Regions from separate parts of the Synechococcus sp. MIT S9452 genome, predicted to be linked through region 1. Evidence: predicted binding sites of a transcription regulator. Region 1 holds the regulator's gene; each other region holds the start of a gene.
The links. Region 1 encodes NtcA, which controls nitrogen genes in cyanobacteria. Its sites were predicted from a motif close to GTANCNNNNGNTAC; they were not measured.
Positions count from the first base shown of each region.

Region 2: a site for NtcA is predicted at 4,744-4,757, ahead of queF (preQ(1) synthase). Genes of this name have one in related genera too.
Region 3: a site for NtcA is predicted at 5,688-5,701, ahead of SIB46_RS08795 (ferredoxin--nitrite reductase). Genes of this name have one in related genera too.

Region 1 is NZ_CP138956.1:1,783,614-1,793,464, reverse strand. Features, by position in the region: gene SIB46_RS09480 (alpha-mannosidase) at 1-1,214, shown strand, start outside; gene psbN (photosystem II reaction center protein PsbN) at 1,202-1,342, opposite strand; gene psbH (photosystem II reaction center phosphoprotein PsbH) at 1,427-1,627, shown strand; gene SIB46_RS09465 (TatA/E family twin arginine-targeting protein translocase) at 1,633-1,902, shown strand; gene pth (aminoacyl-tRNA hydrolase) at 1,868-2,473, shown strand; gene SIB46_RS09455 (DUF3146 family protein) at 2,476-2,721, shown strand; gene SIB46_RS09450 (resolvase) at 2,699-3,124, opposite strand; gene SIB46_RS09445 (DUF3084 domain-containing protein) at 3,121-4,245, opposite strand; gene ntcA (global nitrogen regulator NtcA) at 4,308-4,982, opposite strand; gene SIB46_RS09435 (cob(I)yrinic acid a,c-diamide adenosyltransferase) at 5,163-5,705, shown strand; gene dcd (dCTP deaminase) at 5,699-6,292, shown strand; gene thyX (FAD-dependent thymidylate synthase) at 6,296-7,018, opposite strand; gene cobD (threonine-phosphate decarboxylase CobD) at 7,044-8,135, opposite strand; gene SIB46_RS09415 (pentapeptide repeat-containing protein) at 8,192-8,968, shown strand; gene SIB46_RS09410 (hypothetical protein) at 8,916-9,620, opposite strand; gene SIB46_RS09405 (PilN domain-containing protein) at 9,617-9,851, opposite strand, start outside.
Region 2 is NZ_CP138956.1:2,166,108-2,175,958, forward strand. Features, by position in the region: gene SIB46_RS11580 (DEAD/DEAH box helicase) at 1-1,873, shown strand, start outside; gene purB (adenylosuccinate lyase) at 1,874-3,169, opposite strand; gene SIB46_RS11590 (hypothetical protein) at 3,196-3,414, opposite strand; gene SIB46_RS11595 (TlyA family RNA methyltransferase) at 3,518-4,333, shown strand; gene SIB46_RS11600 (P-II family nitrogen regulator) at 4,339-4,677, opposite strand; gene queF (preQ(1) synthase) at 4,799-5,197, shown strand; gene SIB46_RS11610 (cytochrome c biogenesis protein ResB) at 5,169-6,473, opposite strand; gene SIB46_RS11615 (cytochrome c biogenesis CcdA family protein) at 6,470-7,177, opposite strand; gene SIB46_RS11620 (transglycosylase SLT domain-containing protein) at 7,193-8,149, opposite strand; gene SIB46_RS11625 (FtsW/RodA/SpoVE family cell cycle protein) at 8,092-9,243, opposite strand; gene SIB46_RS11630 (phycobilisome linker polypeptide) at 9,356-9,556, opposite strand; gene apcB (allophycocyanin subunit beta) at 9,588-9,851, opposite strand, start outside.
Region 3 is NZ_CP138956.1:1,664,856-1,674,706, forward strand. Features, by position in the region: gene SIB46_RS08765 (hypothetical protein) at 148-351, shown strand; gene SIB46_RS08770 (anthranilate phosphoribosyltransferase family protein) at 342-1,403, opposite strand; gene cynS (cyanase) at 1,598-2,080, shown strand; gene SIB46_RS08780 (hypothetical protein) at 2,130-2,873, opposite strand; gene SIB46_RS08785 (formate/nitrite transporter family protein) at 2,877-3,758, opposite strand; gene SIB46_RS08790 (ferredoxin--nitrite reductase) at 3,816-3,950, opposite strand; gene SIB46_RS08795 (ferredoxin--nitrite reductase) at 4,032-5,579, opposite strand; gene SIB46_RS08800 (hypothetical protein) at 5,982-6,608, shown strand; gene cobA (uroporphyrinogen-III C-methyltransferase) at 6,605-7,417, shown strand; gene speB (agmatinase) at 7,609-8,799, shown strand; gene SIB46_RS08815 (hydrogenase maturation nickel metallochaperone HypA) at 8,804-9,205, shown strand; gene hypB (hydrogenase nickel incorporation protein HypB) at 9,236-9,851, shown strand, end outside.

The DNA.
Region 1 (9,851 bases):
TGGAATCCAAACAGCAGCCGCAGTGGTGGGTGGCCAACCTGCTGCCAACGATTCCAGGATCGACTGTGGTGCGCCTGCCCAGCCCGCCGGCCGGGCAGAGCTGGTGTGACCACACCGGCGCTGTACCAATCCAACCGGCCCGCAGCGGTGGCTGCTGGCTGCAAATCCACAGCTCTGCAGGTGTTGGAGCCCAGCGCCTGGTGCTGGCCTCAGCCGCCGAAATATCAGCCAAGGCCGAAGGTGCGGTGAGCCTTGATCGCGATGACAACGGCGCGCTTTGGCTCTCGAATAGTCACCTGCAAGCCAAGCTCAGCCCTAAGGGCGTGGAGCAACTGCAGCAACGCCGCGGCCAGGGGTGGGGAGAGCCCCTGCTGGCCAAACCGATGGCCCTACGGCGCTACGACGATCGCGGTGAGTTCTGGGATGCCTGGGACATCGCCAGTGACTACAGCAGCCATGCCTTGCCAATGCGCTGGGAGCCCGAGGAGGAGTTGCTGGAGTCGGGGCCCCTGTGCACGCAGCTGCGCTGGCGCGGCCACTGCGGCCAAAGCCCACTGCAACTCTCGATGCGCCTCCAAGCGGATCGTCCCTGGCTTGAGCTGATCATCACGGCGCAATGGCGCCAGCTGCATGAGCTGCTGCGCTGTGAATGGGCGCTGAACCATCCAGGGGCCTTTTGGTGTGCGGACACACCCGGTGGCGTTCAAGAGCGCAGCAGCAGCCCCCGAACCCCAAGGGAGCAGGCCCGCTGGGAAGCCACCGCCATCAGCTGGCTGTGGGGCGGCAGCAACCAAGCGGGATTAGCGGTGCTGCTCGATGGCCCGCAAGGGGTCAGCGGCAACAGCCAAGGCCTGGGAGTGTCGTTATTAAGGGGTCCCACCTGGCCCGATCCCAGCGCCGATCAGGGCTGGCACCGCTTGCGCTTGGCTCTGATGCCAACCAGAGGCAGCTGGCATCGAGCTGCCGTTGCCGCACAAGCGCGCCGCTTCCGCCAACCGCTTTGGCGCCATCCAGCGGCCGCGGGGCCAGCGGAGGCGAGGTCATGGCTGGCCTGGCCAGACCCGCATCAGCAGTGGCTGGGTTTTGAGCCCGCCACCGATGACGGGTTGCAGTGGCAAACCCAAAACCTCAGCCCCTGCCGCAGCCTGTGGCCAGCAGCCTCAGGCCCTTGGCAAATCAAACGCTGGCCCTGGTGGATGGCTCAGTCGTCGTGATCATCAAACGGATCATCCAGCTGGCGCGATGGCGGCCCAAAGGCGGTGTAAATGCCAAAACCGGTTAAACCCAGCAGAGCTGTTAGCACCGCAATCGACACAGAAAGGGCTGGCGAGGTGCTTTCCATCAAGACTCCCAACAGGGGCCGCCGTCACAGCGGTCAGGGCCATTAGAGTAACGGCCCAAATCTTCGCAGGAGAGATTGCACCCCATGGCCCAACGCACCCGCCTGGGAGACCTGCTGCGTCCTCTGAACTCTGAGTACGGCAAAGTCGTGCCTGGCTGGGGAACCACCCCTGTGATGGGCATCTTCATGGCCCTGTTCCTGGTCTTCCTGCTCGTGATCCTGCAGCTCTACAACCGTTCGCTGCTGCTGGACGGCATCACCGTGAACTGGAACGGCCTCGGCTAAAGCCAATGAACATTTTTGGGGTTGGTCTTCCAGAGATGGCGGTGATTGCCGTCATCGGCTTACTGGTGTTCGGCCCCAAAAAATTGCCTGAATTGGGACGCAGCCTTGGTAAAACCTTGAAGGGTTTTCAGGCCGCTTCCTCGGAATTTGAGCAGGAGTTCCGCAAGGCCGTTGATTCGGTCGAACTCCCCGCAGGTCAAACTGACTCCACTTCCAGCCAGGAGGCCACCACGCCTGCCGATGACGCCACTGATGCTGCTGGTCGGCCTGGGTAATCCTGGATCCAAATACGACGGCACGCGCCACAACGTGGGTTTCATGGCGCTCGACAGGCTCGCCGCGGCGGCGGGCGGAAGCTTTCGTGCCAACGCCAAATTGCATGGCGATCTTGCAGATATCGGCCAAGGCGAGCGCCGCTTACGGCTACTCAAACCACAGACCTATATGAACGACAGCGGCCGGGCGATCCGGGCCAGCCTGGATTGGTTTGGTTGGACGCCTGAGCAACTGCTGGTGATCGTTGATGACATGGACCTTCCCCTCGGCCGGCTGCGGCTGAGGCTCAGCGGTGGAGCCGGAGGGCACAACGGCCTGCGCAGCACCATCGCCCACCTGGGCGGTGAGGCCTTTGCCCGTCTGAGGATTGGCATCGGCGCTCCCGGCACCAGCAGCGAAGAGCGCAAGCAACGCACGGTGGGGCACGTCCTGGGCAACTTCCACACGGCGGAACGTCCCTTACTCGATGAGGTGCTGCAGGAGGTGGAGCACGGCATCGGCCTGATCCAACGCCAAGGCTTTGAGCGCGCGGGCAACCGGATCAACAGCTTTCGGCCCGACGCCGCCTGACCATGGCCCGCCTGCCCAGCACCACAGCCCACTTGCGGGTTCTGCAGCAGAGCTTCAGCGAGCAGATGGTGGAAGGGGAAGTGGCCGCTGGTGGTTTTCGCTGGCACTTCGACCGCGGCGAACTGGTGGTGGAGCCATCCCTGGGGCGAGCGCTGATTCAAGACGCCCTGCTGCGGTTTTTGGTCAAAAGCGACTACACGCTGGAAGCCGGCGGTGATTACTGCTTCACGGTGCGGGCAGCCTTTTAAAGCGTGCCCCCAGGTGGGCCTCGAGCAACACCAAGGCCGCCAAATCATCCACCGGTCTGGGCGGCAACCGCAGCCCGCGAGGCAGCAGCCGCTGCCAACCCCTGGCAGGCAACAACTGCCAATAGCGCTCACGCGCCGCCAAGGTGCTGCCCGCCTCCGGCTGCAACACCACCGGCACAGCCGGCTCCAGCTCAGCCAAGGCCTGCTGCCATGGGCCGCTGGCGGTGCCATCGCCGAGCACCACAGCTTGCAAGGGGGCTTGGTGTTGCCAGTGCTGCAACCAATCCCAGGCCTCCCTGGGGGAGCAGATCAGTAGATCAACCAGCTCTGCTCCAGTGGCATCGGTGCGCACCAGCCCGCATTTCTGGCGCCCTGGATCCAGCGCTGCCCAGCCGCCACTCATGAAGGGGCCAAACCCTTGGCGCGCACGGTTACAGCAATGGGATCGAGGCTGTCGGTATCGCGCGCAGCCACCACCTCCAGGCGCACCGGCTGGTTGCCTTGACGCTCTACCAATTGGGCGGCCAGAGCGTTGAGGGCGTCTTGATCCACCTGCAGCCGTGGGTTCAGGGCGCCACGGCGCTGGCTTTCGTTGCGGGCCGCGGCCAAAAGCAGATTGAGCCGTGCAAACACCTGTTTTTGAGCCCGTTGCTCAGGGTCCAAGCTGAGGCTGGCCAGCACTTGGCCCGCTTCCAGCACCTGCCGGCTGCGGCGCACATCGGCAAAGGCGAGCACCTGCTTCTCACCACGCAGCACATTGCCCGCCGAGTGAATGCTGATCACCCAGGGGCCGCCGCTGCGCAAGGCCTTCTCCACCTTGATCACCTCACTGCGGGGGATCAACAGCAATTGCTGCTCAGGCTTTTGCCCAGGGAGAACCCGCTGATACGCCTGCACATTGGCCTGACGCAACACATCTTCGGTGGCCTGGCGCGCCAACTCAGGATTAGGGATCGCCACCTTGGCCATGGTGAGCGGCTGGCCGGTGCTGAGCACCACATCACCGCTGCGCAAATCCAAAACATTGCGCTCCAGCTGGCGCAATTCCTGTTGGCTGCGGCGGGTGCGTTGCTGCAACTGGCGCAGCTCCTCATCGCGGGCCGCCACGTCTTGGCCCAGCCGGTCGCGCTCAGCCTCTAACTCTTGGCGCTGCTTTTTTAAAGGCGCCAGCTGCTGCTCGGCCGCAGCCCGCTCCGATCGCGCCTGGGCTAGTTCGGCTTGATTTTGATCGAGCTGCTTAAGGCTCAGCTGCAGCGACTTGCGGGAAGAACGCAAACGCGTTTCCAGCTCATCGAGCTGAAAAAGGCCCACCCGCAGGCGTTCACTGACGGCCACCATCAACCCCAGGGTGAGGGCACTAATCAAGCTGCCGGTGAGCACCGTGATCACCACAGCCGTGCGGCGTGGCCTCATCTGAAACAAGCTCAGCCGCGCTTTGCCGATGCGGCTGCCAAGGCGGTCGCCAAGCGTCGACAGCACTCCCCCGAGTACCAGAACGGCCAGGATCAGCAGCCAGCCGCTCACAGCGCCAGAAGAACAGTGGGGTCAGTATCGCTGAGGCCTTAGGCGAGCGTTTCCAGCAACGGTCAGCTGAACCGTTTGGCCAAGGCAATGGGGTCGAACACGGTGATGCGCTTGCGCTCAATCTCCAGCAAACCAGCAGAGCGCAAATCCCCCAGCAAACGGGTGATCGTGACCCGCGTGGAGCCAATCGCTTCAGCGATCGCCTGGTGCGAGAGCTTCAAGTCGATGGTGATGCCCTGACTAGAGGGCACCCCAAAGTCGCGGCAGAGCACCAGTAGAAAACTCACCAAGCGCGATGACATGTCGCGGTGGGTAAGCGTTTCGATCATGGTTTCGGTCTGCAGGATTCGCGAGGACAGGCCCTGCAAGAGCAACAAACCAACCCGTGCGTCCTGCTCAATGGCCCGGCGCACGGAGCTGGCCGGAGCGCTGAGCATCTCAACGCGCGTGAAGGCAACCGAGTGATAGAAGCGATCGGACTTCTGGCCGGTTAACAGGGACAGCACACCAAAAATGCTGTTCTCCCGCAACAAGGCCACGGTGATCTCTTCACCGGATTCATAAACGCGGGAAAGGCGCACAGCCCCGCGGCGCAGCAGATACATGCGCTCGGCGGGATCACCTGGGAAAAAGATTGTCTTACCGCGCTCAACCGACTCAGCAGCACTGCCAGCAAGCGAGCGCATCACCTCTTGCAAGGTGGGCTGGGGATTGGGCGCTGGCGAAACGCTGACCATGAAGCGCGTACCGGTTCATGGAAGGTAAAGAGCCGGCTTGACAGTGCTTGTAGCAATAAACACCGTCCGGGCTGGACGGGATCACCAGTAGTACAGACATTCACACTACTGGTGGTGCCAGTCACTTGATTCGCCGTTTTTCGCCGCTACATTCAGGAGCAACCCCGCTTTGGACGGCCCATGCTCAGCCGCGTTGCTGAACGACACCACAGGCCGTCCACAGCACCATTGCGGCTGCTGGTTCGCGAGCCGGAAGGGCTGCTGCAGGTGCACACCGCCAGCTTTCGCGGCAGTTTTGCCAGCGTGTTCAGCGAAGCTCTGCGCTCAGCGGGCTTGGGCAGCCGCGTGCTGATTTGCCAATTCCTGCGCGGCGGCGTTGATCAAGGTCCCCACCAACCCGTGCAGATGTGCGGACGCTTGAGCTGGCTGCGCCCAGCGGTGAACAGCTGCCTGCAGGCCGACCACAGCGACGAAGACAAGCAAGCTGTACGAGAGCTGTGGCAAGAAACCCAGCGCCAAATCCTCGAAGAAGCTCCCGATCTTGTGGTTCTTGATGAGCTGGGGCTGGCGTTGGATTACGGCTTATTGGATGCCAATGCTGTGATCAGCACTCTGGAGACCCGCCCGGGACGAATGGATGTGATCCTGACCGGACCTGCCGTGCCCGAGCCTGTGATGGCGATGGCCGATCAAGTCACCGAATTGCGCCGCGACCGATGCTGAAAAACGATCGCTGGATCAACGAACAGGCTGAGCATGGGCTGCTGGAACCATTCCAGCCCACCTTGGTGCGCCATCTCGATCCTGAAAACCGCAGCGGCGCGGTGCTCAGTTTTGGTTGCTCGTCCTATGGCTACGACCTGCGCCTATCGCCCCAGGAATTTCTGATCTTCCGCCACGTGCCCGGCACGGTGATGAACCCCAAGCGGTTTAATCCCGCCAATCTTGAGCCCGCTCCCATGCAGAGCGATGAGGACGGCAGTTACTTCATCCTCCCGGCCCATTCCTATGGGCTTGGTGTTGCCCTCGAAAAGATGAAGGTGCCCGAGAACATCACCGTGATCTGCCTGGGCAAGAGCACCTATGCCCGCCTCGGCATCATCGTGAACACCACCCCGGCTGAAGCCGGTTGGGAAGGCCACCTCACCTTGGAGTTCAGCAACAGCTCCGGTGCTGACTGCCGCATCTATGCCAACGAAGGCATCTGCCAGCTGCTGTTCTTTGAAGGTGATCCCTGCGACACCACCTACAAAGACCGCTCCGGCAAATACCAGCACCAACCCGAGCGCGTCACCTTGGCGCGGATCTGATCCTTAGGGCGCCAATCGCGCCTTGTGAAGGCGACTCTTCTCATACCAAGCGGCAATCTCAGGGGCCCACTGCACCATGTGGGGCCACATCAGATCGCACATCTGGCGAATCTCTTCTTGGGCGTCGAGCTTGGCGCGTAGATCCATGAAATGCAGGAACGCCCGAAGGGTGAAGCTCACCACAAAGTGCTGGCGGTAGTCGAACGGCAAGATGCCGCGGGCGTGCTCTTCGGCAAAACCCGCTTCCAGCATTTCGGCATACCGCTGGGCTGAGCGGCGGCAATGCTCGAGGTCTTTGGCCCGTTCCGCCTCGGTGTATTGATACTTCTTGCCCTGGCGATCGCTATAGCTGCCAACAGGGCGCAGATAGAACACGTCTTCCAAATCCAGCTCACCTTTGGCCGCACGGCAAATCCGATCGCCGGTGTAACGCATCGATTGCACATCAAAGCTGACGCCAACCCGGTGGGTGCGGGCCTGTTGCATCACCGAATGGGGGAACCAACCCACGTTCAAAACGATCTGCGCATGCTCCAGCGGTCCGTAATGGCCGCGCTCGCCAGAGAGCAGGCGCTTGACGCAAACCTCACCAGCCCTCGCCTCATCAGGCCACTGAGCTTGATCGGCCACCACATAGCCCTCGGAATAGTCCTGGTGCATCGCCGCGTAAATGCAGCGCTGAGGATTCGGAGTGGCAGCGATTAAATCAACCCGAAAGCGGTCCATGCCATGGCACGTGCTGGCAGGGACCCTAAGCGCGATCGGTCGCTTGCACCTGATCTAGGGCGCGCAGCAATCGCCGGTTCCGGGGCCGGTCCAGCAGGGCCAGACGCCACCAACGCTCATCGAGGCCAGTAAAGCTGCGGCAATCGCGCACCAAGATGCGGTGCTGCTGCTCGAGTTGCTGGCGCCAGTTCTCCAATGGGTGGCCGCGCTGCACCAAGAGGAAATTGCAACTGCTGGGGCTCACCTGCCAACCACGCCGCACCAATTGATCGGCCAACCACGGCCGTTCTGTCGCGACCCAGGCCTGCACCTTTTTGGTCCAAGCGGCATCGGCCATCAACCGTTCACCGGCGGCAGCGGCCAAGCCATTGACGGGCCAAGGATCGCGCCACTGGCTCCAGCGCTGCAGACGTTGGGGCTCAGCAATGGCATAGCCCAGGCGCAGCCCAGCGATTCCAAACAACTTGGTGAGGCTGCGAATCACCACCAGGCGGGGGTGCTGGCTAGCCAGTTGCACTAAGGAGTGCTGCTCGCCACCAGGAACCAGAGGCAAAAAAGCCTCGTCAACAACCAACAGCGGCACGCGCTCCAACAACGCCAACAACGACTCCTGGCTCCAGAGCTGACCGGTTGGGTTATGGGGATTGGTGAGCCATAGGGGGCCCTGCAAATCCGCCAACTGCGATTGAAACGCCGCGGGTAGCGCTTGTGGACCTGCCTGTTGATGGGGGAGCTGCAGGTGCTCGTGCCGCCAGCGGCCTTGCCAACAACGCAAGGCGCGCTCGTAATCGGCAAATCCCGGGGCTGGCAGATGATTGAGCCCCAAGGCAGCAGCATCTCTGGCTGCCCAGGTGAACAACTCAGCGGCCCCATTGCCGGGCAGCACCGCAGCGGCCGGCAGCTGATGCCTCAGAGCAATGGCCTGGCGCAAGACGCTGTAGCTGCGATCGGGATACACCTGCAAGGCCAGGGCCTGGCGCAGGCCGCGCCGAACGGCCGCCGGTGGGGCAAAGGGCACCAACGAGGCACTGAAATCCAACAACTGCTCTGGGGCGCAGCCCAGGCGCAACGCTGCTTGCTGCAGGTTGCCGCCATGGCGGGGCGGGACTTGTGCCATCGCCCCATGGTGACCCAGCCCTCGGACCGATAAAACGGAGCAGCAACACAACCTCCATGCTGCGGCCCCTGGCCACACTGTTGCTGCTGGCAACCCCCGTCGCCGCAGCCGAGCTGCAGGATCTGCAGCAGCTCCTCGAAGACAAGAGCTGCCAAGGCTGCGCGCTCAACGATGCCGATTTGGTGCACGCCGAGCTCAATGGTGCGCATTTGCAACAGGCCCAACTGCAGGGAGCCAACTTGAGCCGGGCCAAGCTGCGCGGGGCCGATCTGCGGGATGCCGATTTGCGCCAGGCGGTGTTGCTTGGGGCCGACCTGAGCCGGGCTGATCTACGCGGCGCCCAACTGAGCGGCAGCGACCTACGCCAGAGCGATCTCACTGGCGCCAAGCTGGATCCTGGTGCCCTGAGCAGCAGCCACTGGCAAGGCGCACAAGGGGTTCCAGCGGGGGCCAATAGCTATGCCGATCTCCACAACAGTGGCGTGGAAGCTGCCCTGAAAGGTCGTCATCCAGAAGCGGAACAGCGCTTTAGTGCCGCCATCGCTCGCCGGCCCGAAGCGGCCATCAGCTGGCTGGCCCGCGGCATCGCCCGCGGCGAACAAGGCCGTGAACTAGAGGCAGCCGCTGATCTGCAGCAAGCCGGCCGTCTCTACCGCCAAGGCGGCATCGACGATCTCGCTGATCAGTTGGACAAGGCGTCCAAGCAGCTGCGCGACAACCCCAAAAAGCCCAATGGCAACGGCTGGGGCAGCGCCATCTTGGGCGGTGCGGCGGGACTGTTTAAGCAGCTGGCTCCTTACGCCCTGAAGTTGATGGGGCCGGGTCTTCTTTAGGGGCGCGGCTGTAAACGCTCAAATTGAACTTGAGCACGGTGGGCTCGGCCGAATCCTCACCGTCTCCAGCGGGGGCGGGGTGCGAGAGATTGAGATCCCTGAGCACCGCCAGGGGCGACAGGCTCTCGATGCGGCGCAAAAACATCAACAGTTGCGGGAATGCCCCGGAGGCCATCACCAGCTGCTCGCGTTTGACCAACGCGCCATCAACCAGCAACGGATCACTCGGGGGCGCATCGTTGCCTTTGGCTTTGCTGCGCTTGGAGCTGGGAGCTGGCGGCGGCACCTGAGGCTGATAGCTCTCCAGGGTGACGCCAGCAGCAGCGGCTTCCACCGCCAGTTGGGCCAGCAGGGTATCGAGCTGATCGGTGCCCGCAACAATCTGCAGCAGCTTGCGCTGATCAGCCTCAGCTTGTTGCAGACCCTGGCGCGTGCGGCCAAGCCGGGCGCGGTTGGCTACTAGTGCTTCCCCTTGGCTCTGCAGCAGCTGGCGTTGCTGCTCAAGAGCGCTGTTGCGCTGCCAAGCCGGCAACAACCAAGCCAGCGCCAGTCCTGCGGCCAGCAAGCCTCCAGCCAAGGCCGGCAAGGCCAACACCAGGCGCTCGGGTGTGATGGCAAAGCGGCTCGGCGGTTGAGCCTGAAAGTTCGTCATGGCAGCACCCCCAACTGTTCAATCACCGCCAGCCGGTAGGCCATGCCTTGGGCCTGCAGGGCCTGCAACTGGGGCCCATCGAGCAACGGAATCCTGCTGCCGAACTGCGCTCCCAAGCGAAAGCGAATGCTGCTAGAGGGCTCCGCTTGGCCGGCATCCCTGCGCTTGGCCTCTTGCACCTGAATGCTGGATGGCACAAACAGCGGCGACTGCTGCAGGCCCAACTGCAAC
Region 2 (9,851 bases), 380 kb from region 1:
GCAGGAAGCGCGTGAATTGCGCTTGGCGCTCGAAGAGTTTGCGCAAACCTCTCCAGAAGCGGTGCGCGATGGCATCCATGCCGAAGCCTTGTTGCGCGGTGTGGCCGCCCACCACGCCGGGGTGCTGCCGGCCTGGAAAGAACTGATTGAACAGCTCTTCCAGCGGGGACTTGTGAAGGTGGTGTTTGCCACCGAAACCCTGGCGGCTGGGATCAACATGCCGGCGCGAACCACGGTGATTTCAGCGCTCTCCAAGCGCACCGAAAACGGCCACCGGCCGTTGATGGCCAGTGAGTTTCTGCAGATGGCCGGCCGCGCTGGCCGCCGCGGTCTCGACACCCAGGGCTATGTGGTCACGATGCAGAGCCGCTTTGAAGGCGTGCGGGAAGCGGGCCAGCTCGCCACCAGCCCGCCCGATCCTCTGGTGAGCCAGTTCACGCCCAGCTACGGCATGGTGCTGAACCTGCTGCAGCGCTACGAGCTCTACAAGGCCAAAGAGCTGGTGGAGCGCAGCTTTGGTCGTTATCTGGCCACCCTTGATCTGGCGGAAGATCAAAGCCGTATCGCTGAATTGCGGCAGCAGCTGGAGCTGCTGGGGGAAACCGTCCCCGATGTTCCGTGGGAAGACTTTGAGGACTACGAGAAGCAGCGCGGCCGTTTGCGCGAGGAGCGCCGTTTGCTGCGGATCCTGCAGCAACAGGCTGAGGAAACCCTGGCCCATGAGCTCACCTTGGCTTTGCAGTTCGCCAGCCCCGGCACGTTGGTGAGCTTGAAGGCACCGCAACTGCGCGGTGGAGTGGCAGCTGCGGTGATCGTCGACAAGCTCGATGGCCCGGGGCAATTTCCCCTGTTGCAGTGCCTCACGGAAGACAACGTTTGGATCGTGGTGCCCTGCAATGCGGTTGTTGGCCTGCATGCCGAACTCAGCTGCCTGCAGGTCAACGATGTGGCTAGCCCCGACATGGAGCGGCCCGGTGAGCTTCGCCATGGCGATCAGCCCAGCGGAGGTTTGGCCTTGGCGGTTGCCGCCATGGCCAAGCGCCATGACATGCACACCCCCCAGTACGACTTGGCTGGGGAAGTGCGCGATCAGGCCGAGTTGGTTCATGGGCTGGAGGAGGAGTTGGAGTTGCACCCAGCCCACCGCTGGGGCGACCGCAAGCAACTCAAAAAACAGCGCCGCCGCATGGAGGAGCTGGAGGAAGAGATCGCCGAGCGCCAGCAGCTGTTGCACCGGCGGGCCAACCGCCACTGGGAGACCTTCCTATCTCTGATTGAAATCCTGCAGCACTTTGGCTGCCTTGATGAGCTCGAACCCACCGAAGTGGGCCGCACTGTGGCGGCCTTGCGCGGTGACAACGAGCTCTGGCTCGGCCTGTCGCTGATGAGCGGCCATTGCGATGAGCTGCCGCCGGCTGATTTAGCCGCCGTGCTTGAGGCCATCTCGACGGAGGTGAGCCGTCCGGATCTTTGGAGCGCCTACCCGCCGCCGCCCCAGGCGGAAGAAACACTCCACGACCTGCGGGGACTTCGCCGCGAGTTGCTGCGCCAGCAGGAGATCCATGCAGTGGTGTTCCCTGTGTGGTGGGAGCCGGATCTAATGGGTTTGGTGAAAGCTTGGGCTGAGGGCGAGAGTTGGAGCGATCTGATCGCCAACACCTCACTGGATGAAGGCGATGTGGTGCGGTTGCTGCGGCGCACGGTGGATCTGTTGGCGCAGCTTCCCTATTGCCCAGCGGTGAGTGAGGAGTTGCGCAGCAATGGCCGCCGCGCTTTGCAGATGATCAACCGCTTCCCCGTGAAGGAAGCGGTGGTGGAAGGCGTTGTGGATGACTCGCTGAATCCGGCGACCCAACGGGCTAATAACGACTGATCAGATCGCCAAGCGGGCGTAGATGGTGTCGAGCTGGGCTTGATGCCGATCGGTGCTGAAGCAATCGGCCAAGCGCTCAGCGCTGATGCGATCGGTGACGGCGGGATCGTTTTCGAGCGCCTTGCGGAAGTTGCCGCCTTCCACATTCCAAGCGGCATGGGCATGGCCCTGCACCAGCCGGTAGGCGTCTTCCCGGCTCATGCCGCTTTCAACCAGGGCCAGCAACACCGTTTGGCTAAACACCACACCTCCGTAGCGGTTCATGTTGCGCTCCATGGTGTCGGGGTACACCTGCAAACCGCTCACGACTTTCGTCATCTCCCGCAGCATGAAATGCAGGGTGGCGCTCACATCGGGAAGCATCATGCGCTCCACCGAGCTATGGCTGATGTCGCGCTCGTGCCACAGGGCCACGTTTTCCAGAGCTGCCACGGTGTAGCTGCGCAGTACCCGCGCCAAGCCGCTGATGCGCTCACTGCGGATCGGGTTGCGTTTGTGGGGCATGGCCGAGCTGCCCTTTTGCCCCTTGGCGAAGGCCTCTTCCACCTCGAGCACATCGCTGCGCTGCAGGTTGCGGATTTCGGTGGAGAAGCGCTCAAGGGCGGTGCCCACCAGGGCCAGGGTCTGCACGTAATCAGCGTGGCGATCGCGGCTGATCACCTGGGTGCTGGCTGGATCGGGCCGCAGCCCCAGCAGCTCACAGGCCCGTTCTTCGATCTGGGGTTCGGTGTTGGCGTAGTTGCCCATGGCGCCACTGATCTGGCCCACGCTGACGGCCTTCTGCAGTCGCTTGAGGCGTTTGATGTTGCGCTCGGTCTCAGCCAGCCAGCCGGCCAGCTTGAAGCCAAAGGTGATCGGCTCACCGTGGATGGCGTGGGAGCGGCCGATCATCACGGTGTTTTTGTGGGCCCGTGCTTGCACGCGAATGGCTTCTGCGAGCTTGTCGAGTTCGCTGCGCAGCAGCTTCACCGAGGCCTTGAGCTGCAGGGCCAGGCCGGTGTCGAGCACATCGGAGCTGGTCATGCCCACGTGGATGTAGCGCCCGGCATCCCCCACGTGTTCGTTCACGTTGGTGAGGAAGGCGATCACGTCGTGGCGCACCTCGGCCTCGATCTCGAGGATCCGCTCGCGGCTGAAGGCTGCTTTGTCCTTGATCGTGGCGAGTGCTTCAGCGGGCACGCGGCCCAGCTCGGACTGGGCTTCGCAAACAGCGATTTCAACGTCCAGCCAGCTTTGGAATTTGGCGTCTTCGGTCCAGATCCCGCCCATCTCCGGCAGGGTGTAGCGCTCGATCAAGGGTTTTGCTCGGCCAATCGACCAAATTACCCGGGGCTCAGACTGCGACGGGCCACTTCCCATTGGATCGCTGGGCCCCAGGCCTGCTGACGCACCCAGCAGCGCCGCCCTTGGCAGCGAATAAGTTCAAAGGCCGGCAAGTCGGTGGGGTGTTGGTCCAGCTTCACAAAACTGCCCGGCAGAAGCCGCTCCGGGAAGGCCACCACGGCTCCGGCGTCATCAAGTTTGCGGAGTGGATCAGCCATCGACTCTCTGCAACGAATTGATCTTCGTCGGAATTTTTCAGCTGGCAGGTGACCGTCTGGATTTCCTCGGATTTGGTGTTGCGATCTGTGATGGAATCAGCAAATGGCACGTCGGCAGCGGCTTGATCTACGGCTGGTGGAATTGGGCCTGGTGGCCAGCCGCCAGAAGGCCCAGCAGCTGATTCGCGCCGGCAAGGTGCGTCTCGGTGATGCGGTGCTCGATAAGCCCGGCCATGAGATTCCACTGGAGGCGGTTCCCGAGGTGACGTTGCCGCCTCGGTTTGTCTCACGGGGTGGAGAGAAGTTGGCGGCAGCCCTGGAGGCTTTGCCGGTGCAAGTGGACGGGCGCTGCTGCCTCGATGCCGGCATCTCCACCGGTGGCTTCAGTGATTGCTTGCTGCAGCACGGCGCCAGCCGCATCTATGGGATTGATGTGGGCTACGGCCAAACCGCTTGGAGCCTGCGCCAAGACCCCCGAGTGGTGTTGCGCGAGCGCACCAACCTGCGCCACCTCACGCCAGAGGATCTCTATGGCCCGGGTGATCCGCAGCCTGATCTAGCGGTGGCCGATCTCTCGTTTATCTCCCTCTCGCGGGTGCTGGAGCCCATGCAGGGGCTGCTGGCTGGCGGCCCGCAGGCCGAAGCGGTGCTGCTGGTGAAGCCGCAGTTTGAAGTGGGCCGCGAGCGGGTGGGCAAAGGAGGCGTCGTGCGCGACCCCAAAGCCCACGCCGATGCCATTGCCTTGGTGGCAGACGCAGCAAAGCCCCTGCAGTGGTTCCCGCAGGGGCTGGTGGGATCACCAATTACCGGTGCCGCTGGCAATCACGAATACCTGCTGTGGCTGGGCCCCACAGCCGAGCTGGGCTCCAGCGCCTTCTCAGCTTTGATTGAGCAAGTGGTGCAGAGCACCAATGCCTGAGGGCTTCAGATCGCGGTGTTGTCGCGATCGCCGGTGCGGATGCGCACCACCGAATCCACTGGGGAAACAAAGATCTTGCCGTCGCCGATCTCGCCGGTGCGGGCGGCTTCTTGCACGGCATTGACCACCGTTTCGACTTGAGGCTCGTCAACGACGATTTCGAGCTTGAGTTTCTGCAGGAATTCGACGGTGTACTCCGAACCGCGGTAGCGCTCCACCTGCCCTTTTTGGCGTCCAAAACCGCGCACCTCGGTGACGGTCATGCCCACGATGCCGGCATTCACCAGCGCCATTTTCACGTCGTCCAGCTTGAAGGGGCGAATGATTGCCTCGACTTTCTTCATGGTCTGCGCGGCCTTTGACAGGATTATGGCCCCGGCTCATTCCATCGAGCGAGTCCTGGGGAAGGCGTAACGGTCGTTACGGTCTTTCAGTGTCTGGGCTCTGCCCTTCGATCGATCACCTGTGACCTCTTCAAGCAGCACCCAACGTCCCGCCTATGGCGAGCGGGCCATCGCTGAGGCGGAGCTGATCTGCTTCGACAACCCGCGTCAGGGGCGCCCCTACGACGTGGCGATTTCCCTGCCCGAGTTCACCTGCAAGTGCCCGTTTTCGGGGTATCCCGATTTCGCCAAGTTGCAGCTCACCTATCAACCCGGCCCCCGCGTTCTTGAGCTCAAGGCGCTCAAGCTCTACGTCAACAGTTGGCGTGATCAGTCCATCTCCCACGAGGAGGTGGTGAACCGCATCCTGGATGACTTGGTGGCTGCCGCTGCACCGCAGTGGATGGAATTGGTGGCGGATTTCAATCCCCGCGGCAACGTTCACACGGTGATCACCGTGCGTCATGGAGAGCGCCAGTGATGGCGGCGCTGCCCAACTTGGGCAGCTCATCGGCAAAGGCCACCAAATTGCGGTTGCAAAGCCCTGCGATGTGGAGCCGGCCTGATTCGCTGATTGCCCACAGCTGACGGGTGGCGATCAGGCTGAGGCCCCCACCCAGCAGGGTGATGGCAAAGCCGGCGTACACCAGGGGCACGCCAGGATCGCGCTTGATCAGAAGGCCGCTGGCTGGCATCACATCGGCGATGCGCAGCGGCAGCCCCAGGATCTCCTGGCTTTCGCCGCCAACGGTGAGCAGGCCCAGTTGTTGGCTATCGGCGCCGTAGACCTCCGCTGGCCCCAGCTCGCTCTGCAGCGCCAGCAGCACAGGATCGCTGCCATCGGGGCGGGTGGGCAGCACCAGGCCCCAAACCTGCTCGCCGAGTTCGGGGAAGGTTTGCAGCGGCAGCTGCAGCAGGGGGCTTTGGCCCAGTTGCAGCGTCACAGCCGCCAGGCCCCAGTCGGCTTGATAAACGGTGATGCCGCGATGCCGCAGCGGGTGATTCACGCTCACGGCCGCCGGCTCGGCTGGAGCACCGGTGCCATCGCCCAGCAGCAGCTGGGAGGAGAACTGTTCGGGCCGGCCAGCTGGATCCCGTTGGATCGCAAAGGAATCGAGTTGCAATTCCAGTCGGGTGTCGCCTTGGGGGTTGAGCAGTTCCAGCGAGCGTCCTGGCGCCAAGAAGCGCTCCAGCCGCTGGCCGCCAAAGGCTCCCACTACAGCGCCCACCATGAACACGATCAGGCCGGTGTGCACCAGCAAGGGCCCCACCCGGCCGATCACACCGCGGCGGGCGGCTAGCCGGTTCTGCTGACGCCGCACCGCCCAGCCCTGTTGCTGTAGCTGCTGTTCCAGTGCATCGATGGCTGCAGCTGAATCGCTGGTGTCCAGGCTGGTGGCGACAGCCAATTTGCTCAGCTGTCTGGGCTTGGTGTAATCGAGCCAGCGCAGGCTGGCCCGCAGCGCCGGCCATTGGCGCCGCAGGCTGCAGAGCAGCAGGGCCAAGCCAAGCCAGGCCAGCAGCAGTAAAAACCAGTTGCTTGTGTAGAGGTGATCGAGCTCCCAGTTGAGCAGTTGATCGCCATTGACCACCCCCAGCCAGGGGGCGGCGTCATAACGCTCGTGATAGAAGGCCGCCGGCTCTCCTTGCGGGATCGCTGTGCCCAAGCCGCTGCAGGCCGCAATCAGCAGCAGCAGCACGATGGCGACGCGCAGGTCGGACAACCAGGCCGCGGCTTTGAGAACCAGGCTCTTCATGTCAGGCGCGAGACCAGGCTGAGGCCGCCGATGACGACCAAAACAGCGCCACTAATCGGAGGAATCCATTGGCTCACAGCGCGCAGCGCCAGCAGCTTGGGGATCGAAGCGGCCAGGCTGCCAGCCAGCAGAAGCGGCAACACCTGACCAGCGCCAAAGCAGCTGAGCAACACCATGCCCACCAACGGTTTGCCGCTTTGCGAAATCCAGGCCAACAGCACCGCCAGCACCGGGGTTGTGCAGGGAGAGGCGGCTAGGCCAAAGGCCAAACCAGCGGCCGGTGGCCCCAAGCCCGCCGGAGCAAATTTGCGCCAGCGCTCAGGGTCGGGACCGGCCGGCAGCCGTAACGGCAGCAGCCCAAGCAAATTCAGCCCCATCAGCACCGCCAAGATGGCGACCGCCACGGAGATCCCTTCAGGTGTTTGCCCGTAGAGGCGCCCGAGCATGGCGCTGGCGGTGCCCAGGATCACCAGGGCCCCCACCACACCGGAGCAGAAGCCAGCACTGCGCTGCCAGGCTGGACCCTCTCCAAAGCCGGCCAAATACGCCACGCTCACTGGCAGCAGCGACAAACTGCAGGGGCCAAGGCTGGTGAGTAAGCCGCCGGCGAACACCAGCACCAAGGTGAGGGGCGTGGGGTGTTCCAGGCCGCTGCGCAGCAGCTGTTCACTGGCTTGGGCCAGGTCGGCAAGCGAAAAAGACAGGCTCACCGGTGCACCCTATCGAGCAGGAGGGGCACTCCATGGGGCCTGCTGCAGATAGGCCTCCACAGGGATCGCTTGCTGGCGCTCATACCCCTCGTGTAACCAAAGGTCTCCGTTGGGCGAGGCGTAGTGGATTTGCCATTGATGGAATTGGGCCAGGCGCTTGGGGTCCTCCCGCATCAAATCCGCGTAGGTCTGCACGGCGCGCACATAGTTCCAGCTGTTGTTGTATCCCCAGATCGCCTGGGGCATGTTCTCCGGTCCGCCCCGGCGCACCAGGTAACGGGCCGCTGCGGCGATGGCATCGCCTGGATCATCAATCGAGCCAGCACCGATGCCGGGCTCAGCCCAGGTGCTGGGCAAAAACTGCATGGGGCCGCGGGCCCCAGCCACCGAGAGACCCTGCAGCCGGCCCATCCCGGTTTCCACCAGGTTGATGGCAGCCAGGGTGGCCCAGTCGATGCCGGTGTCTTGTTCCGCCTGCTTGTAGTGCTCAAGCAAGGCATCGGCGCTGATTGGCGGGCTGATGCGCCAGGCCGGCAGTTGGGCCGGAGCTGGGCTGTTGCGGTGCATCGCTAAAAACTCACGCCGCGCCTGCACCTGGCGTTGGGCCACCGACCGCAGCTCAGGGCTGACTTGTTGCAGCACCGCGGCATCCCAGTCGGGATGGTGTGACCACTGCCGGTAGAGCACCTGCTGGCGGTGGGCCAACGATGCAAAGCCGGCAGCACTGGGGTTCATCCCAGCGAGCTGGTCTTCCACGCGGTTGAGCTGCTCACCCAGCGGCATAGCGGCCTTGGGCACGCTCGGGTAACTGCGGCCATTGGGGGCCACCACACCGGCTGGGTATTGGGTCTGTGGAGGCTGCGGCTCCTGGCCAATGGCTTCGCTTTGACGCCCGGCGCCGCAGGCCGTTAGGAGCGCGAGACCTGTGAGGAGAGCGAAAGAGGATCGGCGGATTCCAGCGAACATCGAACAAGCAGACCGGCAATGAACAGGCTGGCCAACAGCGAATTGCCGCCATAGCTCACCAGCGGCAAGGGCAGGCCGGTGGTGGGCATGGCACCGCTGGCCACAGCGATGTTCATTATCGACTGGCCCACCAAGATCGTGGTGCAACCAATCGCGACAAGGCGCAACTGATTCCCCCTTGATCGCAGCGCCACCCGCAAGCCCATCAGGGCAAAGACAGCCAAAAACAGCAGCACCACCACCGAGCCCACAAAGCCAAATTCCTCGGCGTAAACGGCAAAGATGAAATCAGTGGTTTGGATCGGCAGGTACATCAGCTTTTGGGTACTGAGCCCGTAGCCACTGCCGCTCAATCCGCCTGATCCGATGGCCAGCAGGCTTTGCACCAGCTGGTAGCCGTTACCGAGTGGGTCTTGCCAGGGATCGAGGAACGAGGTGACCCGCAGCCGCTGGTAGTCATTGATCAAAATGCTGGTGGTGCCGGCTGTGAGCCCAAGCCCTGCAATGCCCACCAGCCAGTGCAAGGGAAGCCCCGACGCCAGGGCCATCAGCCACAGCACCAGTCCGGTGAGCGAGGCGGTGCTGAGGTTGGGTTGCTTGAGGATCAAGAGGATGATGCCGCCCAGAATTGCCATCCACAGCACCCGCTGATCCAGGGCCAGACGCCGCCACTGGGAGAACAACACCGCCCCTTGCAAAACGATGAAGGGTTTGATCAGTTCGGTGGGCTGGATCTGAATCGGCCCCAACACCAACCAACGGCTGGCCCCATTCACGGTGGTGCCGATGATCAAGGTGAGGGCAACCAGTCCTGTGCCGATCAATAGGGCCGGTGCGGCCAGCTGCAGCCAGCGCTTGAGCGGCGTGCGCACCACAACAAAGAACAGGGACCAGCCGGCCAGCATCCAGATCAGTTGCCGTTTGATCGTGTAGAGGGCATCGCCGAGTTCTTGCTGCGACACCCACCAACTGGCAGAGGCCAGCACCAGCAGGCCGAACACACTCCAAGTCGCAATCAGGCCCAGCAGCAGTCTGGTTTCCGCGGGCCAGAGGTTGATTGGAAGGGTCAGGAGCCCCTGGGTCCCCCGGGCCATGCCAAGTCTCCTAATGGCCTATTGAGCCGTGTGGCGGCTTGGCAAGCACCTGGTCAAGGACAAAAAAAAGCCCGGCACTGGGCCGGGCGAAGGACGTTTGAGCGATCAACAGCTAATTGCCGACATTGGCTTGCCGGCGACCGGTGACCAGCTCAACCTTGATGATTTTTCCGCCCTGTTTCATGATCCGCTGCTGCTCAGCGAACCAGCTGTTATAGGGCACCCACTTGGTGAAGAAGGTGTTCTGGATTTCCCGTTGAGTCTGGATTTTCTCCGGACTCGGGATGCAGGCGGTGACTTTGAAGAGGCGCATGGGGCTCCTTAGTTGGAGGGGAGCTCCTGGCTCAGTTGCCGAGGCCTGAGCAGATGTAGTCGAAGTAGACGGCCATTTCGCGACCGGCATCAGCACCCACCAGAGCGGCGGTGGCTTCCTTCATGGCTTGGATGGCCTGAACGGTGGCACCGATGGGCACGCCCAGGGAGTTGTAGGTCTCCTTGAGACCATTCAGCACACGCTCATCAAGGATGGAGGTGTCGCCGGCCAGCATGGCGTAGGTGGAATACCGCAGGTAGTAGTCCATGTCGCGGATGCAGGCTGCATAGCGACG
Region 3 (9,851 bases), 120 kb from region 1:
ATGGGTCTTCTTCTTGGAGCTTCCCACGGTTGGTTTGCCGTTGATCAACGCATGGTTCAGGCAGAGCCTGCTTTTGTGTCGATTTATACCGACTCTTGGGTGAACTGAAGAACGGTTTCATAGTGAAGCCATCAAGATTTGATTTTGATGGCAGGTCAAAGTGCAGCGTCGGTCGGTTCAGGCCGTCATCCCATCACCATCGCCGCTGGCTTTCTTGGAGCCTTTGTCGTGGGTTCTTTGGCGGTTCAACTGCTGAGAACGGCTGATCCAGTGGCTGTTTCGCCAGCCCAGGTGGTGGCTCCGGTGACTGCCCATGCCGCCAGCCTGTGGCAGCCCCTCGCTCAGCCCTGAGCCAAGGCAGCCTGAACGGCGCCCAAGTGGTTGAGGGCTTGGCCTGAGTTCAGCAATTCTCTGGCGTGCTCAAGCCCTTGCTCCAGGCTGTCTTCACAGCCCGCCTGCCAGAGATAGGTGCCGGCATTCCAGCGCAAGGCGGTGGCCAGCTCGCCTTGCCCGCCCAGAGCTGCTCTGGCCTGATCGCTCCAGACCTCAAGCCCTTCCCACAGTTGGTCATGGCCGTAACAGCCATGGTCACGGGGGTGAAGGATTTGCCGCTGCTGCTGGTTGTTGCTGCAGCGGGCGGTGACGCAGGCCCTGCTGATCGGTAGATCGGTGCTGCCCTCCAAGCCTTTGACGGTCAACACATCGGGTTCATCGGCGAGCTTGAGTGCTTCCCAGGCCCTGGCTTCGGTTGGGGGATGAACAAAACCGCTTACCAGCAGGTGCTCACCCTGGTGGGAGGTCCACAGCAGTTCAAGGCTGGCAACAGGTGGCCGTTTGCCGAGATCTTCCCGGTACGGGATCAGCGTTTCAGCGGCTGGAAAGTGATCCGGTTGATGCACCAGGGCCAAATTGGTGGCATCGAGACAGCCCTGCAGCGCTTCCAAGCTGCGGCCAGTCCAGCTCACTCCCAGGGAGCTGAAGAGTTCTGCGCTGCTGACGCCATATTTCACAGGCATGCGCCCAGCGCCCTGCAGCACAACTGGCAGGCCTGCGGCCGCTAAGACAAGAGCCGTGAGGGGATAGATCGGTGCGGTGCGGCTGCGGCCATCAAATGGCATGCCAAAGCTGATCGCCTTGGTGGTGGTGCTGAGCTTGGGTCCGCGCTGCCGATACACATCGAGCATGCCGGTGAGCTCTTGGGGCTCAGGCCGGCGGATGCGGTGGGCGATTAAAAAGGCACCGATTTGGGCTGGTGTGGCTTCCTCATCGAGGATCAGTTCGAGAGCATGCCTGGCTTCTTCGCGGCTGAGCCCTTTGCTGGTGTGCTCACCGCTGCCAACTTTGCGCAGGTAGGCCTTAAACGTCTCCCGCCCACTGACCGGCGAGCTTGGCTCTGCGGCCATGACTGCTCCTCCGCGCTGCAGGGATCCTGAAGAGCCGAGGGGGCCCTTTTGAGTATCAACCGCTACCAACGGCTTCTTTGCCGGGTAGCAAGCGTTGCTGTTGGGATCAAAGAATTACCCGAGATTGATGGCTGAAAAGCGGCAACTTTTTAGAACGCTTTTTCTCTTAAAACATCTAATTTGCCCTTTCCGTTATGACGTTGACCCCTTCGCTGACGCCCAGCCTGGCGGCGCCATCAGCTGACACTGTCACGGCCACACTCTTGGCTGCCAAAAAGGCGAAAGGACTCACATTTGCTGCGCTTGGTTCGTTGCTGGGCCGTGATGAGGTTTGGGTTGCCTCTCTGTTTTATGGTCAATCCACAGCCTCAGCTGCAGAAGCTCAGCAACTGGCTGAAGCCTTGAATCTTGATCCTGCGATCACCGAAGCGCTGCAGAGCTACCCCACCAAAGGCTCGCTGGAGCCTGTGATCCCAACCGATCCGCTGATCTACCGCTTCTACGAGATCATGCAGGTCTATGGCATGCCGATGAAAGATGTGATCCAAGAAAAGTTTGGTGATGGCATCATGAGCGCCATTGATTTCACCCTCAACATCGACAAGGTGGAAGATCCTGCTGGTGACCGTGTCAAGGTCACCATGTGCGGCAAGTTCTTGCCTTACAAAAAGTGGTGACTATCTCAGCTTAGATAGCAAAGTAAGCGGCCAAATCATGGCCGCTTTTTTATTGGGCGCCTAGTTGGCGTTGCAAGGCTTCTTCAAGGCGCGTTTGTTGCAAGTCTTGGGTCAATTGCGCCAGCAATTGGCGGCTGGACTCACTTTGAATGCAGCCCAGGGCTTGGATCGCCATCTCAGCAACGCCAGGCAGGGCATCCACCGTTGCGCAGGCGGCGATCCGCTGCAGGATTTCGGGTTCATCGCGCCTTTGCAGCAGCCGCAAGGTGGCGATCACAACTTCGGCTCGTAGATCGTCGAGCAGGGGTTCGCACAAGCTCAGCAGCTGCTCGGTGGAGATCCTGCGGCAGCGGAATGTCAGCAATTCGATTCCAGCCAGGCGGTGTTGCTGGCCTGGCGCCTCTAAGGCGTTGGTGATGATTGATAGATCAATCCCATTGCCCCAGCACCCCAGGGCACGCAGCACCTCCGGCTCTAACTCACCCGCTTGAGGCAGCCATTGCAGCAGCTGCTCTTTGGCGTTGGGGTGATGGCAAATGCTGAGGGCTCGAATCAGCGCTGATCGGAGTCCCAGTTGTTGGCAGAGGGGTCCGATCAGCTCAAAAGCTTGAGGCCCTGCCATGCCCAAGCGCTCGCCGATCGCGAGTGCAAGGGCAGGGTCGGAAACCTTGGGCAGCAGGGCTGCCAGTTCCTCAGGGCTGAGTGGTTGGCGCCTCCACTGAGCAAGACGCTTGGACAGTTCCAGTTCCTGGTCAGGCGTCAACTGCTCAGCAGGGGCGACAACAGTGAGCATCGATCAGCGGGCGCCGAGTTCAGCGGCCAGCTCGCGCTCGAGCTTCTCGTCTTTTTCACGAGGCAGCACGTTGTCCAGCTTGGTGCGGTGGGTGCTGTAGAAGAGCATCCCGATGAACACCATGCCGCCCACGATGTTGCCCAGGGTGACAGGCAGGAAGTTCCAGAAAATCACCTTGGTGAAAGGAACCCCAGAGCCAAGAATCGGACCAGCGGTGTGCAGGAACTGATTCACAACGATGTGCTCCATGCCCATCGTTTGGAACGCGGTGATGGGCAGCCAGCAGGCCAGCAGTTTGCCGGGAACGCTTTTGCTCACCAGGGCCAGGGTCACGCCGAGGCAGACCAACCAGTTGGCCACAAGACCGCGCAGGAAGGCGAGGAAAAATCCGAGGCTGCCGAGGGCTTCGTACTTCTTCTCAACGTTGAGGATGTTGAGGCTGATGATCTTTTGGGCCACTTTTTGCCACATGCCGCCATCAGCGGCAGGGTCAATCGTGCCGCCACTGGTGAGGCTGATGGCCATGATGATCGCCACCACCAGGGTGCCGATGAAGTTGCCGATCCAAACCCAACTCCAGTTGCGGAAGGTGGCACCCCAGGTGCTTTTGCCGGCCCAGGTGGCCATGGGCAGCAGCGCGAAGTTGCCGGTGACCAGCTCCATGCCGAACAGCACGATGCTGACGAAGCCAAAGGGGAAGAGCACGGAGCCGAGGAACGGCATCTTGCTCTGAATGCCAACGGTCAGGGCCAAGATCACGGCCAGGCCAAGAATGGCTCCGGAATAGAAGCCGCGGAGCAGCAGGTTCTTGACACTAACGGTGGCTTTTTTGCCGCCGGCGGCAATCATGCCGTCGACGAGCTCATTGGGTAGGACGTAGTCCATTTGTGAGGCTGTAACGCTCATGGTGTTGAAGTCAGATGGTTAGTCGTGGCTCTCTAATCAGCCGCTGATGCTGTTCATGAGCTTGGAGAAGGCATCCTTGCCTCCATCCGGTTTGTTGATGGCAGGTTTGTCTTTGCCACTGGTGCTGAACCAGTTGACCAAACGACTGAAGAAGTCAGCTTTTTGAGCCATGGTGAGTGAGGTTGAGGTTGGCGGGTGATCAAAACTCAGCGGGGCTTCAAAAGATCAGCGCCGCCACTGATTTCGATCTGATCAAGCAGCCTTGGGTTTGGCTCCGAATTGTTCAATCAGGATTTCCTTGAGTGCCGAGCGCACTTCGCTGGCGGGCACACCTTTGCGATGCAGCTCACCAACTTGCGGGTTGGCCCCTTGGGAGCCGCCGATGGTGATGTCGTAGCCCTCAACCATCCCTGATTCACCACGGGTTTTGGTGCCAGTGAGGCCAATGGCGCCCATGTAGGCCTGGCCGCAGGTGTTGGGGCAGCCGGTCCAGTGGATCTTGATCTCCTCTGGCAGGTGCAGCTCTTGATCCAGCTCAGCGGCTGCTGCCAGGGCTTGGTCTTTGGTGTTGGTTAGGGCAAAGCTGCAATAGGTGTTGCCGGTGCAGCTCACGGTGCCTGCCGCCAGGTGGCTGGGCTCGAGCGGGAATTTCTGCAACAGTGACTCGCTCTTGAAGTGATCGAGCTGACCGCTGGGAATGCCGGTGATGATCACGTTTTGATCTTCAGTTAGGCGCACATCCCCGCTGCCATAACCCTCTGAAAGGGAGGCGAGATCTTGGAAGTCTTCGGCCTTGAGCCGGCCAACAGGCACATGCAGGCCGGCGTAATTGAGTTCGGATTGTTTTTGCGGATGGATGCCGTAGTGGGAGCGCGGCGTTGCATCAAACACCGAGCCTGGGTCGGGGGTGAGTGGGCCAAAACGCTCGGCGACCAGCTCGCGGAAGGCCTCCAGGCCAACGGAATCCAGGTACAAACGGAACCGGCCTTTGGGGCGCTTGTCCCGTTCACCGTTATCGCGCCACAGGGTTAGGACCGCTGCCGTCATCCGGCAGATCTCATCGGGCTTCACCCAGGCATTGAGGGGGATGGCATAGGCGTTCATCTGTGAGGAAAGAATCCCGCCAATCCAGACGCCGAAACCCATCACGCCATCGCGTTCCACCGGGTGGAAGACGATGTCGTTGTGCAGCAGGAAGTTGTCGCGGGAGCCGGCAACGGCCGTATTCCACTTGCGCGGCAGATTCGAGAATTCAGGGTTGCCTTCGCCGTTGCTGGTTAGGAAGTTCTGCAACTCCAGGGTGTACGGGCGCGTATCGACAATTTCCTCAGGATCGATACCAGCGATCGGGTTGCCCGTGACGTTGCGGGGGTTATCGAAGGCCGATTGGATCGTGTTGAGGCCAACAGCCTTCAAGCGCTCAAGGATGTCGGGCAGGTCTTCCAGCAGAACACCACGCAATTGGATGTTCTGGCGGGTGGTGATGTCGGCACTGCCGCTATCGCCGTAACGGGCAACGATGCTGCCGATGGCGCGCAACTGCTCAGCATTGAGGACCCCATTGGGAACCCTCAGGCGCAGCATGAACAGTCCTGGAGTTTTGGGGCGCCAGAACATGCCGTACCACTTCAGCCGCAACTGAAGATCGGTTTCGTCGACGTTCTCCCAGCCGACACGGGCAAATTCTTCGATTTCACTACCAACGAGCAAGCCATCTTTGTTGGCTTTGTTTTGCTCGATCTTGTTGAGTTTTTTGCCCTCAAGCCAACTCGGCAGGGGCTTTGCCGGTGTTGCCACCATAGTTCTGAAGCGAAATGTGAGTGTTGGAGTTCAACTCTCAGGCCGCTTCAGAATGAAAGGCACGGCTTGATGTTGTGACTACTTAATGGATTGAGTAGGCCGGAGGAAGTAACCGTTGTTACGAAACTTCGTTTAGTACTGGCGGCCGATTTCTCCCAGCATCCGCACAGCTCCATGGCGCAGCATTTGCCACACCTTGGACATGGCAGCGAAATCGGCGTCAAGTTCGCTCTGCCAATCACTGCGATGAGCTCGACGCTCAAGGCGTCGCTCTGGTGGGCGGGAGTAGCTGGTCCGTCGATCAGCCGGTCTGACCCGGCTGGAGCGTCGTGACCGTGGCAGCGCTCGTGGCGATGGCATCGTGATGGGATGGCGCAACGAACCAGGAGTTCATCAGCTGAGGTGGCCCTTCAGTGGTGGCCGTTGTTACAGGGCCAGGCTGCGGCTGGTCCTTGGCCCCTGTTGGTGGTGGTGCATGGCCATGGCGGTGGGGCTGTTCCTGCTGTGTTGCAATCCCTGCTCGATGAGCTCGCTCAAGCCAGGGGCGCTGCGGTGTGGGTGCAGGCGCTAACAGCTGAACCCGTTGAATTACCGCCGCGGCAAAAGCTTTTGTTGGTGCCGTTGTTGTTAACGCCAGGCAGCCATGTGCGCGTTGATGTGCCGGCGATTCGCCAGCGATTGCGCGGGCTTGGCCATCAGGTGATGGCTTTGCCGTTTTTGGGGGCCTGGCAGCCCTGGCTGCAGCATTTGCGCCAGTTGGGATGCGATGCTGAAAGCCAAGTGGTTGTTCATCACCCCCTTCGTCCGGGGATTGCTGAGCGCTATCTGCACGTTCTTAGCCAGGTGCTCGGCCTTCCTTTGCGGAGTGCTGACACCTGTGATGCAGAGTTTGATCGGGTGTTGCCGCTTGCTTTGGCCCCCAATCGCATGACAGCCCACCTCAGTGCTCAGCAGGAGGGTGGTCTGGCTCTTCTAGAGCACCCTGCCACGCGTCAATTTCTTTTCGAGCTGTTGTTGGACTTGCCATGACCACTGACATGCCCGGCATCGTTTATTTGGTGGGAGCAGGTCCTGGAGACCCCGAATTGTTGACGTTGCGGGCCCATCGTCTTCTGCAGCGTTGTGATGCCTTGGTGCATGACTCCTTGGTGCCGATGGAGCTCCTGGAGTTGGTGCCTGAGGGCTGCGAGATTCATCCGGTTGGTAAACGGCGCGGCCACCATTCCGTTCCGCAACCCAGCACCAATGCGTTGTTGCAGCAGCTGGCAGGGCGTTGCCGTTGTGTGGTGCGGCTGAAAGGGGGCGATCCTTTTCTGTTTGGCCGGGGTGGCGAGGAAGCCGCTTATTTGGCCAAGCGTGGTGTGCCTGTTGAGGTGGTTCCCGGGGTCACCTCTGGCATTGCGGCGCCGGCCTATGTCGGGATTCCGGTGACCCATCGCCGGGCCGGTTCATCAGTGACGTTTGTCACTGGCCATGAAGAAATCGATAAAGGCCGGCCAGCGGTGGATTGGCGCGCTTTGGCTGCTTGCAGTGATGGCCTCGTCATTTACATGGGCCTGCACAACTTGGCTCGGATTTGCGAGGAGTTGCAGGCCGGCGGATTGGTGGGAACCACGCCGGCGGCCATCATTCAGCAGGGCAGCGTGAATGGCCAAAAGCATCTGATTGCCACGCTGGAGGATCTCGCTGATGCCGCCGATGAGCAGGGTTTCAGTGCCCCGGCGATCGTTGTGATTGGCGAGGTGGTGGAGCAGCGAATCCCTGGTTGCGCGCCCATGCCAGCCCCCGTCACCATGCCGCAACCCATAGCTCGCAGTCCTCAAAACGCCCCTGCTTAAACACTGAAAAACAGGTATCGCCTGTTACCCCATTGGGGTCGATCGCGAGCGGAGATTGGATAGGCGGTTTGTGGAAACCAACGCTTCCACCACCCCGTTTGGGTGAGTGAGCCAACCGTTTCCAACCAGCTTTTCCGGTTCATCGGTGGAACAAAAGCCTGGGAGACCGCACTCACTCGCACTCCCCTGCAATGACGTCGACCAGTGGCTCCCCCGGGGGCTTCGAGCGCAGCCATCCCAGTGAGGGGATGGCGGCCCTTGAGAAAGAGCAACGTTTGCCCCTCACCGGATGGCAGCAAGAGGTGGATCAGGCCAAGCGCTTGGGCCTGGAAGCGGCCCACAGCATCGTGGACCGCAACATCTCCACCTTTTCTCGCGGTGAGTTGCCCCATTACGCGGGCATCAACACCTTCATGAAGGCGCCCTATCTCGAGGATGTGAACCGCGTCGGCGACTTTGACGTTGCGGTGGTGGGCATTCCCCACGATTGCGGCACCACCTATCGCCCCGGTACGCGCTTTGGGCCCCAGGGAATTCGCAGGATTTCAGCTCTTTACACCCCTTACAACTACGAGATGGGTGTGGATCTGCGCGAGCAAATCACCCTCTGTGATGTGGGTGATGTCTTCACCATTCCTGCCAACAACGAGAAAAGCTTCGACCAGATCTCCAAGGGGGTAGCCCACGTCTTTGCCAGCGGGGCCTTTCCGATCCTGTTGGGTGGCGATCACTCCATTGGATTTCCAACGGTCCGTGGTGTTTGCCGCCACCTCGGCGACAAGAAGGTGGGGATCATCCATTTCGATCGCCACGTTGATACCCAAGAGATCGATCTCGATGAACGGATGCATACCTGTCCGTGGTTCCATGCCACGAACATGGCCAATGCACCGGCTCAGAACCTGGTGCAACTGGGGATTGGTGGTTGGCAAGTGCCTCGCGAGGGGGTGAAGGTTTGCCGTGAGCGCGGCACCAACGTGCTCACCGTCACCGATATCACCGAGATGGGTCTGGAGGCTGCCGCCCGTTATGCCATTGAACGGGCTACCGATGGCACCGATTGCGTCTACATCTCCTTTGACATTGACTGCATCGATGCCGGCTTTGTTCCAGGCACCGGTTGGCCAGAGCCTGGCGGGTTGTTACCCCGCGAAGCCTTGAAGTTGCTCGAGCTGATTGTTCGCAACGTGCCGGTCTGTGGCCTGGAGTTGGTGGAGGTTTCGCCTCCCTATGACATCAGTGACATGACATCGCTGATGGCCACGCGGGTGATCTGCGACACCATGGCCCACCTGGTGGTGAGCGGCCAGCTGCCCCGCAAAGAGAAGCCCAGTTGGATCAATCCCACTTGCAACATGCAAGTGGATCAGGCCTGGAGGTGATCCCATGCATGAGGTCGACATGACCAAGTGCCTGCTTCTGGCTCTGCAGCAATGGCGCGAAGAGCAGGCAGCACCCCAGGCGATGGTGGACACCATTCATTTGGAGGTGGGCCGCTTCACCTGCGTTGAGCCGGAGCAGCTGCGCTTCACCTTTCAAGCCGCTATCGCTGGCAGCTGGCTCGATGGCGCGCAGCTGCAGATCGAAGAGATCCCCTTTGTGGGTCGCTGCTTGGTCTGCAACGGCACCTACAGCCCAACTCCTGAGGGCGCTTACCGCTCTCCTTGCTGCGATCACCCACTCGAGGAGATCGTCAGCGGCCGTGAATTGCGAATTCGCAGCATCGACTACCGCACGTCCCTTCAGAGCGCTGTTGAGTCACAACCTCTCTCGCTCCAGCGCGTCTGAAGGCAAAACAGTTCTCCACCCTCTCTTGCCATGCATTTGCCTTTAGAAGATCGCCTCGGCATGAATTTGCTGGCGGCCAATCAGCACCAAGCCGAGCACAACCGTGAGCACTTTGAGGCTTGGCAGCTGCTGGCCCTCAATGTGATGAGTAGCCCCGGGGCGGGCAAAACAGCCTTGCTTGAGCGCTCCTTGCCTCAGTTGGCTCAGGAGTGGTCGATGGCCGTCTTGGAAGGCGACATGACCACCCAATTGGATGCGGAGCGCTTGGAGGCTGTGGGCATTCCGGTGGTGCCGATTACCACCGGGCGCTCCTGCCATCTCGATGCCGCCATGGTCAGTGGTGGCCTGAAGTTGTTGTGTGAGCGGCTCAACCCAAATCAGCTGGATCTGCTCTGGGTTGAAAACGTGGGGAATCTGGTTTGCCCTGCTGAATTTGAAGTGGGTGAACATCACAAAGTGGCACTTCTCAGTGTCACTGAAGGGGAAGACAAGCCGTTGAAGTACCCGCTGATGTTTCGCCAGGCTGATGTGGTGCTCATCACCAAGATTGATCTGCTGCCCTATCTGCCCGTTGAGCTTGAGCAGTTTCGCCGCAACATCAACAGCATCAATCCCAAAGCCAGCGTGATTCCGGTGTCTGCTCTCA